DNA from 2 places in the Mesorhizobium sp. WSM1386 genome. Region 1 is predicted to be linked to the other one. Evidence: predicted binding sites of a transcription regulator. Region 1 holds the regulator's gene; the other holds the start of a gene.
What was found. The regulator PhoB, encoded in region 1, activates phosphate uptake and scavenging genes when phosphate is short. The targets are predictions, from matches to a motif close to TGTCATNNANCTGTCAT.
Positions count from the first base shown of each region.

Region 1 (6,409 bases):
CGCCGGCTTGCCGTCTGGCGCGGATGCCGGAATAGAGCCTGGAAGTTACCCGCCAGCGGCGGAAACACAAATCTTCTTGAAAAAACGCCGCGGCCTGGCAGCCGCGGCGTTTCATTGTCTGACGTCTTCGAGATCAGTTGCAGGCCGCGACGCTGCCAGCGGCGACGCCCGCGCAGACCTCGTCCTTCTTGATCCAGCCGGCGTCGATGACCACGTTGAGATTGTCCTTGGTGATCGCAACCGGTGTCAGGAACAGCGACTTGACGGTGTTGCCGCCAGGCGTCGTGAAGTCCTTCGCACCGGCGATGTCGGCCATCTTCTTGCCGTCGGCCAGCTGCGAGGCGATCTCGGCGGCATTCTTGCCGAGCTCGCGCGCGTCCTTCCACACCGACACGGTCTGGGTGCCGAGCGCGATGCGGTTGAGTGCCGCATGGTCGCCGTCCTGGCCGGACACCGGCACGGTGCCGGAAAGGCCTTGCGCCGTCAGCGCCGCGACGACGCCGCCTGCGGTGCCGTCATTGGCCGCGACCACCGCGTCGACCTTGTTGTCGTTGGCGGTCAGGAACTGTTCCATGTTCTTCTGGGCGTTGGCGGGCAGCCAGCCGTCCGTATAGGCTTCGCCGACATTCTTGATCTTGCCGTTGTCGATGGCTTCCTTGAGCACTTCCATCGAGCCCGAGAACAGGAAGTCGGCATTCGGATCGGCACCCGAGCCCTTGATGAAGACGTAGTTGCCTTCCGGCTTGGCCTTGAACACCGCGCTGGCCTGCAAGCGGCCGACTTCCTTGTTGTCGAAGGTCAGGTAGAAGACGTCCTTGTTCTCGATCAGGCGATCATAACCGACGACCGGAATGCCTTCGTCCAATGCCTTCTGCACCGCCGGGCCGATGGCCGAGGCGTCCTGCGCCAGGATGATCAGCGAATTGGCGCCTTGCGAGATCAGGCTTTCGACATCGGTGAGTTGCTTGCCGGGATTGGACTGCGCGTCGGCGGAAATGTACTTGTCGCCGGCGGCCTCGATCGCTTTTTTCATCGCGGCCTCGTCGGTCTTCCAGCGCTCTTCCTGGAAGTTGGACCAGGAAACACCGATGACCTTGTCCTTCGCCTGCGCGACCGACGCAAGCGTCAGCGACATGGCGACACCCGCCAGGATGGCGGCTGTGAATTTCTTCATGATATTCCTCCCTGCGCCGCGTATGGCGCGACCAAACTGACCCTAAGGCCGGCACAAAGGCCCTATTTTTTCGAGCCTCGAAAAAACACTGGTCCATCGCCGGAACACTGTCAACAATGATTCTGATGGATTTTGAGGTGCCTCGGACTTTTTTTCGAGCTCCGGAATAAATAATGACAGCGTGCGGCGCTTCTGCCAGTATTTGGCGGCTTCGCTGGCGGCCTTCGGGAGGCACGAAAGGCCGCGGCGACCGGGAGGATGTGGGAAACATGTCGGTCGGAATCCGCCACGACGATCTGCGCCGGCGCAACCGCGCCATGGTGATCTCGGCCGTGCGCCGTGCCGGTCAGCCTTCGCGCACCGAGATCGCCGCCACCACCGGTCTCAGCCACTCGACCATCTCGGCGATCTCCTCCGACCTGATCGGCGAAGGCGTCCTGACCGAGGGCAAGCCGAGCGAGGCCGGGTCGCTGAAACGCGGCCGACCGCAGGTCGGCCTCACACTCAACCCGGAGGCGGCGGCGGTGATGACCGTGGTGCTGTCGCTGAATTTCCTGTCGGTCGCCGTCATCGACTATGCCGGCCAGGTGATATCGGAGGAACAGCGCCGGCTGGACACGCTGACCATGTCGCGCGAGGCGCTGATCGGCGAATGCGTTGCCATCGTGCGGCGCCGCATCGACGATCCCGACGTCGACGTCCGCAGCGTCGCCCGCATCGCACTGGCCATCCAGGGCATCACCGACACCGAGGCGCGCGCCATGCTGTGGTCGCCGATCACGCCGCAGACCGACATCGCCTTCGCCGACATATTCGAAGCCGAGTTCGGCATCCCCGCCACCATGGAAAACGACTGCAACATGATGGCGGTGGCGCTGCGCTGGCGCGATCCCGAGCGCTACCGCGACGACTTCATCGCCATCCTGTTGTCGCATGGCATCGGCATGGGCCTGGTGCTGAAGGGCGAACTGTTCACCGGCACCCACTCCTCGGGCGGCGAGTTCGGCCACATGATCCACCGGCCGGGCGGCGCGCTCTGCCGCTGCGGACGGCGCGGCTGCGTCGAGGCCTATGCCGGCAACTATGCTATCTGGCGCAATGCGAGGCAGCTTGGCGAGGACACCGAACCGGTCGACGTCAGCGACGCCGACATGCGGACGCTGGCGGCCTCGGCGCGCGACAAGGACGGCCCGGAGCGCCAGGCCTATCGCAAGGCCGGCGAGGCGCTCGGCTATGGCCTGGGCAGCCTGTTCGCGCTAATCGATCCCGCCCCCGTCGCCATGGTCGGCGTCAGCGCCGCCGCCTTCGACCTGATCGAGCCGGCCTTGCGCGAGGCGATTGCCCGGACCGCCGGTGGCCAGCACTCGGAATCGATCTCCTTCGACACCGAGCCGAACGAACTGCCGCTGATCCGCGAAGGCTGCGCCATGCGCGCTCTGACCTTCGTCGACCAGGAAATTTTCGCGCCAGGCGCGCAGGCGAGAGGGGGCGCCGCTGGGAAGAACGTGGCGTGAAATCGAAGCCATCGTAACACCCGTGGGTTGGACAAAGCCTCACGACTTCGTCATCCCTGGGCGGAGCAGGAGCGAAGCTCCGTCGCGGAGACCCTGGGATCCATGCCGCGACCTTGGCCACGGAGTGCAGCGGAGCAGAATTCCGCACCGAGGCAACGCTTCGAAGTCGCGGCATGGATCCTCGGGTCTACGCCGCGTCGCTTCGCTCCTTGCTCCGCCCGTGGAGGACGAAGCAATGGACGTTTTCGCGAATCGCCAAGGTAAAGCGATCCGGCTTAAGCACGAAATCCGACTGTCTAACCTTCCGCGCCGAAGAACCTAATCTTCCCGGATCGCGTAGCCCGCCCCACGAATCGTGCGGATCACATCCGGCATGCGGCCATTGTTGACCGCCTTGCGCAGCCGCCCGACATGCACGTCGACGGTGCGCTCGTCGATGTAGATCGTCTCGCCCCAGACATTGTCGAGCAACTGGCTGCGCGAGAACACGCGGCCGGGATGGCGCATCATGAATTCGAGCAGGCGGAACTCGGTCGGTCCGAGCCGGATCTCGCTCTTTTTGCGGTAGACGCGGTGCGATTCGCGGTCGAGCACGATATCGCCGACCTTGAGCACGCTGGACAGCACTTCAGGTTTGGCGCGGCGCAGCAGCGCCTTGACGCGTGCCATGAATTCCGGCGTCGAGAACGGCTTGACCAGATAGTCGTCGGCGCCGGTCGACAGGCCGCGCACGCGGTCGCTCTCCTCGCCCCGCGCGGTCAGCATGATGATCGGCAGCCGCTCGGTCTCGGGCCGCATCCGCAGGCGCCGGCAGAGTTCGATGCCGGACACCGCCGGCACCATCCAGTCGAGCACCAGAAGGTCGGGCACGTTCTCCTGCAGGCGGATCTCCGCCTCGTCGCCGCGCGTCACCACCTCGACCTGGTAGCCTTCCGATTCCAGATTGTAGCGGAGCAGCACCCCTAGCGGCTCCTCATCCTCCACCACCATGATGCGTGGCGCGATCATCGGCTGGTCACCCCTGCTATGCCGCCGGCGCCGACATCGCGGTTTCGTCCTGCTTCGGGCGATTGGCGGGCAGCTGCGTGCCGGTCAGCACATAATACGCATTCTCGGCGATATTGGTCACGTGGTCGCCGATGCGTTCGAGGTTCTTGGCACAGAACAGAAGATGCGTGCAGGCGGTGATGTTGCGCGGATCTTCCATCATGTAGGTCAGCAGTTCTCGGAACACCGAAGTGTATTTGACGTCGATACGCTCGTCGTCGGCGCGCAGCTTGGCCAGTGCGGCGGCATCGCGCGCCGCATATTCCTCGATGACACCTTGAACCTGGATCAGCACCAGCTGCGCCATCGCGTCGATGGAGTGCGACAGGTCGCGCGGCGTGGCGGAGAGCCCGACCGTGCCGACGCGCTTGGCGATGTTCTTGGCAAGGTCGCCGATGCGTTCGAGATCGCCGGCCATGCGGATCGAGCCGACGACGTGGCGCAGATCGTCGGCCATCGGCTGGCGCTTGGCGATCAGCGTGATGGCGCGGTCGTCCAGCTCGCGCTGGCGCGCGTCCATGATCGCGTCATCGGAGACGACGCGTTGGGCGAGCGCATTGTCGGAGTTCAGCAGCGCCTTGGTGGCACCGCCGACCATCGAGCCGGCGAGGTCGCCCATGTCGCTGATCAGCCTGCTGATCTGTCCGAGATCTTCGTCGAAGGCTGCAACCGTGTGTTCGGCCATGATCCTGGTCCTCGTATGCGTGATCAGCCGAAGCGGCCGGTGATGTAGTCCTGCGTGCGCTTTTCGCGGGGCGACGTGAAGATCTTCTCCGTCTTGTCGAACTCGACCAGTTCGCCCAGATACATGAAGGCCGTCTGCTTCGACACGCGCGCCGCCTGCTGCATGTTGTGGGTGACGATGACGATCGTGTAGTCGGCCTGCAATTCGTCGATCAGTTCCTCGATCTTGGCGGTCGACAGCGGATCGAGCGCCGAGGCCGGCTCGTCGAGCAGGATGACTTCCGGCTTCACCGCCACGGTACGGGCAATGCAGAGCCGCTGCTGCTGGCCGCCCGAAAGGCTGAGGCCGCTGGCATTGAGCTTGTCCTTGACCTCGGTCCAGAGTGCCGCGCGCTTCAGCGCCTGTTCGACGCGGCCGTCCATCTCGGCCTTGCTGATCTTCTCATAGAGCCTGACGCCGAAGGCGATGTTCTCGTAGATCGACATCGGGAACGGCGTCGGCTTCTGGAACACCATGCCGATCTTGGTGCGCAAGAGGTTGAGGTCCTGCGAACGGTCGAGAACGTTCTTGCCGTCGAGCAGCACCTGGCCCTCGGCGGTCTGCCTGGGATAGAGCTCGTAGATGCGGTTGAAGACGCGCAGCAGCGTCGACTTTCCGCAGCCCGACGGTCCGATGAAGGCGGTGACGCTGCGTTCGGGCAGCGACAGCGTGATGTCCTTCAGCGCCTTCGACTGGCCGTAGTAGAAATTGAGGTTCTTGACCTCGATCTTTGCCTTGGCGGCTGCCTCGGCGGCGATCGTCATGTCTGGAGACAACATCTGGCTCATTTGTCCTCTCTGCGTCCGGTCAGGCTGCGCGCAAAGATGCTGAGCGCGAGAACCGTCAATGTAATTATGAGTGCGCCGGTCCAGGCCAGTTGCTGCCATTCCTCGTAGGGGCTGAGAGCGAACTGGAAGATGGTGACAGGCAGGCTGGCCATCGGCGCGTTGAGATTGCTCGACCAGAACTGGTTGTTGAGCGCGGTGAACAGCAGCGGCGCCGTCTCGCCGGAGATGCGGGCAATGGCCAGTAAAATGCCGGTGACGATGCCGGAAAGCGCGGCGCGGTAGGCGACCGAGCGGATCACCACCCAGCGCGGCGCGCCGATCGCGGTGCCGGCTTCGCGCAAGGCGTTGGGCACCAAATTGAGCATGTCCTCGGTGGTGCGCACGACGACGGGGATGACCAGGATGGCCAGCGCGACGGCGCCGGCGATCGCCGAGAAGTGCCCCATCGGCCGGACCATCAATTCGTAGACGAACAGGCCGATGATGATCGACGGCGCCGACAAAAGGATATCGTTGATGAAGCGCACAACGGTGGTGAGCTTCGAAAAGCGGCCGTATTCGGCCATGTAGGTGCCGGCCAGCACACCGATCGGCGTGCCGACGATGATGCCGATGACGGTCATCACGATGCTGCCATAGATGGCGTTGAGCAGGCCGCCCGCGTCGCCTGGCGGCGGGGTCATTTCCGTGAAGACTGAAAGATTGACACCCGACAGGCCCTTGTAGAGCAGGGCGCCGAGAATGAGCGCCAGCCAGGCAAGGCCGATGCCGGCCGCGGCGACGCACAGCGTCATCATCACGCCGTTCTTGCGCTTGCGGCTCTGGTGAAGCGACGTGGCTGTCGACATCGGTTCAGGCTCCGGTGCGGGCGTCGATGCGCATCAGCATGTAGCGTGCGATGGCAAGGATCAGGAAAGTGATGACGAACAGGATCAGGCCGAGCGCCACCAGCGAAGACGTGTAGAGATCGCCGACCGCCTCGGTGAATTCATTGGCGATGGTCGCGGAGATCGTCGTTGCGGGCGCAAACAGCGACGTCGAGATGCGGTGCGCGTTGCCGATGACGAAGGTCACCGCCATGGTTTCGCCGAGCGCGCGGCCAAGGCCGAGCATGACGCCGCCCATGATGCCGATCCGCGTGTAGGGAATGACGACGCGGCGG
Region 1 is NZ_CM148373.1:1,409,351-1,415,759, reverse strand. Features, by position in the region: gene xylF (D-xylose ABC transporter substrate-binding protein) at 134-1,174, opposite strand; gene AC0NIH_RS06925 (ROK family protein) at 1,444-2,688, shown strand; gene phoB (phosphate regulon transcriptional regulator PhoB) at 3,007-3,696, opposite strand; gene phoU (phosphate signaling complex protein PhoU) at 3,713-4,420, opposite strand; gene pstB (phosphate ABC transporter ATP-binding protein PstB) at 4,444-5,247, opposite strand; gene pstA (phosphate ABC transporter permease PstA) at 5,244-6,095, opposite strand; gene pstC (phosphate ABC transporter permease subunit PstC) at 6,100-6,409, opposite strand, start outside.

Region 2 (6,409 bases), 910 kb from region 1:
GCGCGTCCCCAGGTCAACGCGGCACGCAAGGCCTATGACGAAAAGCGGCAGATGCAGAGCGTTGGCGATTGATATCGGCGCCGCCCCCCCACCCCGCTGCTGCGCAGCGACCCTCCCCACAGGGGGGAGGGTGAAGAAGAACCGGAGCTAGAACTTGAAAGCCAAACTGGGCATGTCCCCCATTGCGTGGTGGAATGACGATCTTGCCGAACTCAGCGATGACGTGTCGCTGGAAGAATGCCTGCGCCAGTCGCGTTCGGCCGGCTTCACCGGCATGGAGATGGGCCGGCGTTTTCCCAACGACCCCGCTGTCATGCTGCCGATCCTCAAGGCGGCCGATGTGACGCTGTGCGGCGGCTGGTTTTCGGGCACGCTGGTCGACGAAGAGATGGCGAAGAACCAGGATCGCATCCAGCCGATGATCGATCTGTTCAAGGCGGTCAACGCGCCTTGCATCGTCTATGGCGAGGTCGGCCGCTCGATCCAGGGCGACCGTTCCAAGCCGCTGGCCACCAAGCCGAAACTCTCGGACGATGAGATGAAGGCCTATGCCAAGCGCCTGACCGCTTTCGGCGAATGGTGCGCCGGGCAAGGCATGCCGCTGTCCTATCACCACCACATGGCGGCCGTGGTCGAGACCGAGCCGGAGCTCGATGCCTTCATGCGCCATTCCGGCGAAGGCATTCCGCTGCTGCTCGATGCCGGACATCTGGCCTTTGCCGGCGGCGACGTGCTGCGCGCCATCGACAACCACCACAAGCGCATCAGCCACGTGCATGTGAAGGATGTGCGCATGGGGGTGATCGAAAAGCTCGATCGCACCAAGCGATCCTTCCTCGACGCGGTGGCGCTCGGCGCCTTCACCGTGCCGGGCGACGGTTCGCTGGACTTCGGCGCCATCGTGCAGCGCTTCGCCGACCATGGCTATGAGGGCTGGTTCGTGGTCGAGGCCGAGCAGGACCCGAAGAAGAACCCGCCGCTCAAGATGGCTGAGGTTGGCCACAAGGAATTGATGCGCGTGATGACATCAGCCGGCTACACGGTCGAAACCCAGGGTTTCCCGAATGCCTGATGCGAGGGTTCACGGCGAGGCAGGTTGCTGTAGATTGGCGCGATGAAAGATTCCGAGCACCCCTTTTTCCGGCCCTTGTGGCGTCGTGTCGCCGTCGTCGCGGTCTGCGTCATCTGGTCGATCATCGAGTTCGCCACCGGCACCCCGTTCTGGGGCATCATCGCGCTGGGTTTCGCCGGCTACGGCGTCTGGCAGTTTTTCTACCTCTACAAGCCGGTCGATGAGAGCAATGCGCCGGCCGAGGCCGAACCGAAGGAGTAACTGATCGCATGCGTTGGCGATTGGCTTGCAGTGCTTCTAACTTCGTCATCCTAGGGCGGAGCAAGGAGCGCAGCGACGCAGCGCAGACCCTAGGATCCATGCCATGACTTTGAGGCTGGTGTGACGGTGCAGAATTCCGCTCCGCTGTGCCCTTCGGCCGAGGTAACGGCATGGATCCTAGGGTCTCCGCGACGGAGCTTCGCTCCTGCTACGCTCTAGGATGACGAAGTCGGACGGGCGCCGCTGAAGATTTGCGATGGCCCTTTCAAACAGACGGCTTGGCTTCCCGGAGCCTTCAAGCCAACGGAATAGGAGACAAAAAATGTCGAAGCTGCTCGTCAAAGCCGACAAGGGCCATGGCCGCGTCGCTCATGTGACGCCGGAAAGCGCCGGCTGGACCTATGTCGGTTTCGACCTGCATCGGCTGAAGCCGGGCGAAACGGCTTCCGGAAAGACTGACGACCGCGAAATCTGCCTGGTGTTCGTCACCGGCAAGGGCAAGGCGAAAGCCGGCGGCAAGGATCTCGGCCTGCTCGGCGAACGCATGTCGCCCTTCGAAGGCAAGCCATGGTCGGTCTATGTGCCGCAGGGATCGGACTGGTCGGTGACCGCGGGAACCGAGCTGGAACTCGCCGTCTGCTCGGCACCGGGCCTTGGCGGCGGTTTGCCGGTCCGGGTTATCGGACCCGACGATCTCGGTCAGGAGGTGCGCGGCAAGGGCACCAACACGCGCTACGTCACCAACATCCTGCCGGAAGGCCAGCCAGCGGACTCGCTGCTGGTGGTCGAGGTGATCACGCCGGGCGGCCACACGTCGAGCTATCCGCCGCACAAGCATGACCAGGACAATCTGCCTGCCGAATCCTATCTCGAGGAAACCTATTACCATCGCCTCAACCCGCCGCAGGGCTTTGCCTTCCAGCGCGTCTATACCGACGCCGACAAGAGCGGCCATCGCGCGCTCGACGAGGCGATGGCGATCGAGGACGGCGATGTCGTGCTGGTGCCCGAGGGCTATCATCCCTGCGCCGCCTGCCATGGCTATGACCTCTACTATCTCAACGTCATGGCCGGGCCGAAGCGGACGTGGAAATTCCACAATGCGCCCGAGCACGAATGGTTGATGAAGGCCTGAGCCTTCCGGGTTTTCGGCCGAAGCCACTGGTCCAGCTCGGAAAAATCGTCGGCTAAGGACCGACAGGGGTCGATTTGCCATCGAAAACCCTTCAAAGCTTCGTCAATCCGTCATGGAAATCACCTATGGCAGCGAGACTGACGAGGATTTTTCATGCGTTATGCCATTTATTTCACCCCCCGGCAGGACGAACCGCTGGCGCGGATCGCAGCCAACTGGCTGGGCCGCGACCCGTTCGGCGCCGCGACGAAGCCGGTCGAGGCGGTGGCCGACCTGTCGGCGGCGGAAGTCGCCTTTCACACCGCTTCGGCGCGCCGCTACGGCTTCCACGCGACGCTGAAGGCGCCCTTCCGCCTGGCGGCCAACGAGACCGAGGCCTCGCTGCGCGCGGCACTCGACCATTTTGCCGAAGCAACGCCGGTGGTGACGATCCCGCGTCTCGTCGTCAGCCAGATCGACAGTTTTTTCGCGCTCGTGCCGGAAGGGCCGCTGCCGCCGCTCAACCGTTTCGCCGATGACGTGGTGCGCGATTTCGACCGGTTCCGCGCGCCGCTGACCGAGGCCGAGATCGAGCGGCGCAGCCCGGATTCGCTGAAGCCGGCCGAGTTTCGCAACCTGTGCCAGTGGGGTTACCCTTATGTCTTCGAGACCTTCCGCTTCCACATGACGCTGTCCGGCCGGGCCGGGCCACAGGAAAGCCCACGTCTGCGTGCAGCAATCGACAGCCTGTTCGCGGAGGTGCTTTCGCAGCCGGTGCTGGTGGATGCGCTGACGCTGTTCGTCGAACTCGAGCCGGGAGCACCGTTCATGGTGCTTTCCCATCACGCGCTTGGGCGCCGCCCGGCCAGAAAGACCGCCTGAACCGAAACAATTCCGACAGGAAGAACCAAGGATTGCCTGAAATGACCGCCGAGACCGTTCTTTCCAATGCCCGCATCGTGCTTGCCGACGAGATCGTCGAGGGCTCGCTGGTGCTGCGCGACGGGTTTATCGCCGACGTCGATGCAGGTAGCAGCCGGACCGGCGAGGACATGGGCGGCGACTATGTCATTCCTGGGCTGGTCGAACTGCATACCGATCATCTCGAGGGCCATTACGCACCAAGGCCGAAGGTGCGCTGGAATCCGATCGCGGCTGTGCTTGCCCATGACGCGCAGGTGGCGACGGCCGGCATCACCACCGTGCTCGACGCCTTGCGCGTCGGCATGGACGAGGACGCCGATCTTACCTTGGCCGATATCCGCAAGCTGGCCGATGCAATCGAGGACAGCGTCGCGCAGGATCGTCTGCGCGCCGATCATTTCCTGCATCTGCGCTGTGAGGTTTCGGCGCCAGACTGCTTGCAGGCCTTCGCCAATTTCGACGGCGACGAGCGGGTCAAGCTGGCATCGCTGATGGACCATGCGCCGGGACAGCGCCAGTTCGTCAATCTGGAAACCTACGCCTATTATTACCAGCGCAAGCTGAAGCTGACCGACCGCGACTTCCAGAAGTTCTGCGAGAAGCGAATGGGCGAGTCGGCGCTCAATTCGAGGCCGAACCGGGTGCACATCGCCGCCGCCTGCCAGGAGCGCGGCATCGTGCTGGCCAGCCATGACGATGCCACCATTGGCCACGTCGGCGAGGCGATCGAACAGGGCGTGCGCGTCGCCGAGTTCCCGACCACCGAGGAAGCGGCACGCGCTTCGAAGGCCGCAGGCCTGGGCGTGCTGATGGGTGCGCCCAACGTCATGCGCGGCGCCTCGCATTCGGGCAATGTCTCGGCGCGAACGCTGGCCAGCGACGGCCTGCTCGACATCTTGTCATCCGACTATATTCCCTTCAGCCTGATCCAGTCCGCCTTCTTCCTCGGCGACATGGTCGAAGGCATTTCGCTGCCGCAGGCGGTCGCCATGGTTTCGAAGAACCCGGCCGAAGCGGTTGGCCTCAATGACCGCGGCATCATCGAGCAGGGCCGACGCGCCGACCTGGTGCGCGTGCGCGTCGACGACCATGTCCCGGTGGTGCGCACCGTCTGGCGGCAGGGACTGCGTGTTGCATGATGGTGTCGGCCTTGATCGAGCGTGAACTGTCCGCGGAAACGTTTCCGATCCGCCATGGCGTTTTCGTCGCTATCGTCGGCCCAAGCGGCGCCGGCAAGGACACGGTGATCGGCTACGCCCGCGCGCTGTTCACCGACGAGACCCGGCTGGAGTTCGTCCGCCGCGTCATCACCAGGCCGAGCGATGCGGCGAGCGAGGATCACGACACGCTGGCCGACGCCGCCTTCGTCGAAGCCGAGGCCGATGGCGCCTTCGCCATCTCCTGGGAGGCGCATGGCCTGCGCTACGGCCTGCCGGCCGATGTCGACTGGTCGGTGGCCAACGGCCACGTCGCAGTGGCCAACGTGTCGCGCGCGGTCATTCCGGTGTTGCGCGAACGCTACGCCAACCTGGCCATCGTCGAAATCACCGCATCGCCGGATGTGCTGGCCGAGCGGCTGGCGATGCGCGGCCGCGAGTCGCGCGGGGAAGTGCTGGCGCGGCTGGCACGCAGCGCCAATGTCACCCTGTCCGGTCCTGGCGTCACCTCGATCGACAACAGCGGCGCGCGCGAAGTCGCCGGCGAACGCTTCGCCGAATTGTTGCGCAAGGCCATGGCCTTTTCCGACATGTCGGGCCTGATCTGATCAAGAGCAGATCCAGGAAAGTGTGAAACGGTTTCCAATCAGAATTGCGCCGAACAAGGAGGTAGGACCTGCCCTCCTGCAGCCGCGGCGTGTGCGGCTCGACTGGACGAAGCTCCGCCGGCTAGCGCCTCGCTTGCTTTTGCTGCCATCGAAGCATTGCGTGGTGCTGACCGCATAGTGATCTGAACTGCCCTTCCGAAGGTGGAAACGAACGGCAAAAAAGATCATGCTCGACCGAGACGATACAGGAAGCCTCTCATGCAAACACTGACGCCCATCCTCTCGACGGTCACCGCGGCGTTTCTCGCGTCCGTCGTCGAGGTCGTCGAGGCTTTCACCATCGTGCTTGCGGTCGGAGTGGCGCGCGGTTGGCGCCCGTCGCTGACGGGTGCCGCGCTGGCCCTGGCGGTGCTGGCGGCGCTGGTACTGGCGTTTGGCCCGTTGCTGGCGCTGGTGCCGACCACCGCGCTGCAATTCGCCGTTGGGGTACTCTTGATCCTGTTCGGCATGCGCTGGCTGCGGAAGGCCATCCTGCGCAGTGTCGGCGTCATCGCCCTGCATGACGAGGAAGCAGCCTTCGCCAAGGAAACCGCCGCTTTGCACCAACAGGCCAAAGACCGCCGCGCCGACTACCTCGCCGGGTTGGCCTCGTTCAAGGCGGTGCTGCTGGAAGGCGTCGAAGTGGTGTTCATCGTCATTGCCGTCGGCGGGGCCCACGGGCAGACGCTTTACGCCGGCCTGGGCGCGCTGGTGGCATTCATCCTGGTGATGCTTGTCGGATCGGCCGTCCACCGGCCGCTGGCGCGCGTTCCCGAGAATGCGCTCAAATTCGTGGTCGGGCTGATGCTGACCAGCTTCGGCATCTTCTGGACCGGCGAGGGCATTGGTGCCGACTGGCCGGGCGCCGATCTCGCTCTGCTCGCCATCTTCGCAATGGTCGCGCTGGCGTCCTTCGCCATGGTGCGCTGGCTGCGCAGCACCTATCCCGCCGCCGCTGGAGGGCTCGCCCGATGAACGCTGTTCGTCTCATTGCCAGGGAGTTCTTCGGCATGTTCGTCGATGACGGCAACCTGGCGCTGCTGGCGCTGGTCCTGGTGGCCGCCGTCGTGGCGGCGGTGAAGCTGCTGGCGCTGCCGCCGCTCATCGGCGGCGTGCTGCTGCTGGTCGGCTGCCTCGCCGTCCTGCTGCATAGCGTTCGCCGCGCGGCCCGCCGGACCGATCGATAGCGACCGCCCCGCACGGGATGTTCCTTGCCGCTGAATTGGCGGCGCGG
Region 2 is NZ_CM148373.1:499,786-506,194, forward strand. Features, by position in the region: gene iolD (3D-(3,5/4)-trihydroxycyclohexane-1,2-dione acylhydrolase (decyclizing)) at 1-72, shown strand, start outside; gene iolE (myo-inosose-2 dehydratase) at 155-1,072, shown strand; gene AC0NIH_RS02335 (DUF3329 domain-containing protein) at 1,115-1,333, shown strand; gene iolB (5-deoxy-glucuronate isomerase) at 1,656-2,468, shown strand; gene AC0NIH_RS02345 (DUF1045 domain-containing protein) at 2,622-3,329, shown strand; gene AC0NIH_RS02350 (alpha-D-ribose 1-methylphosphonate 5-triphosphate diphosphatase) at 3,371-4,510, shown strand; gene phnN (phosphonate metabolism protein/1,5-bisphosphokinase (PRPP-forming) PhnN) at 4,507-5,136, shown strand; gene AC0NIH_RS02360 (COG4280 domain-containing protein) at 5,395-6,150, shown strand; gene AC0NIH_RS02365 (hypothetical protein) at 6,147-6,362, shown strand.
Region 2: a site for PhoB is predicted at 2,566-2,582, ahead of AC0NIH_RS02345 (DUF1045 domain-containing protein). Genes of this name have one in related genera too.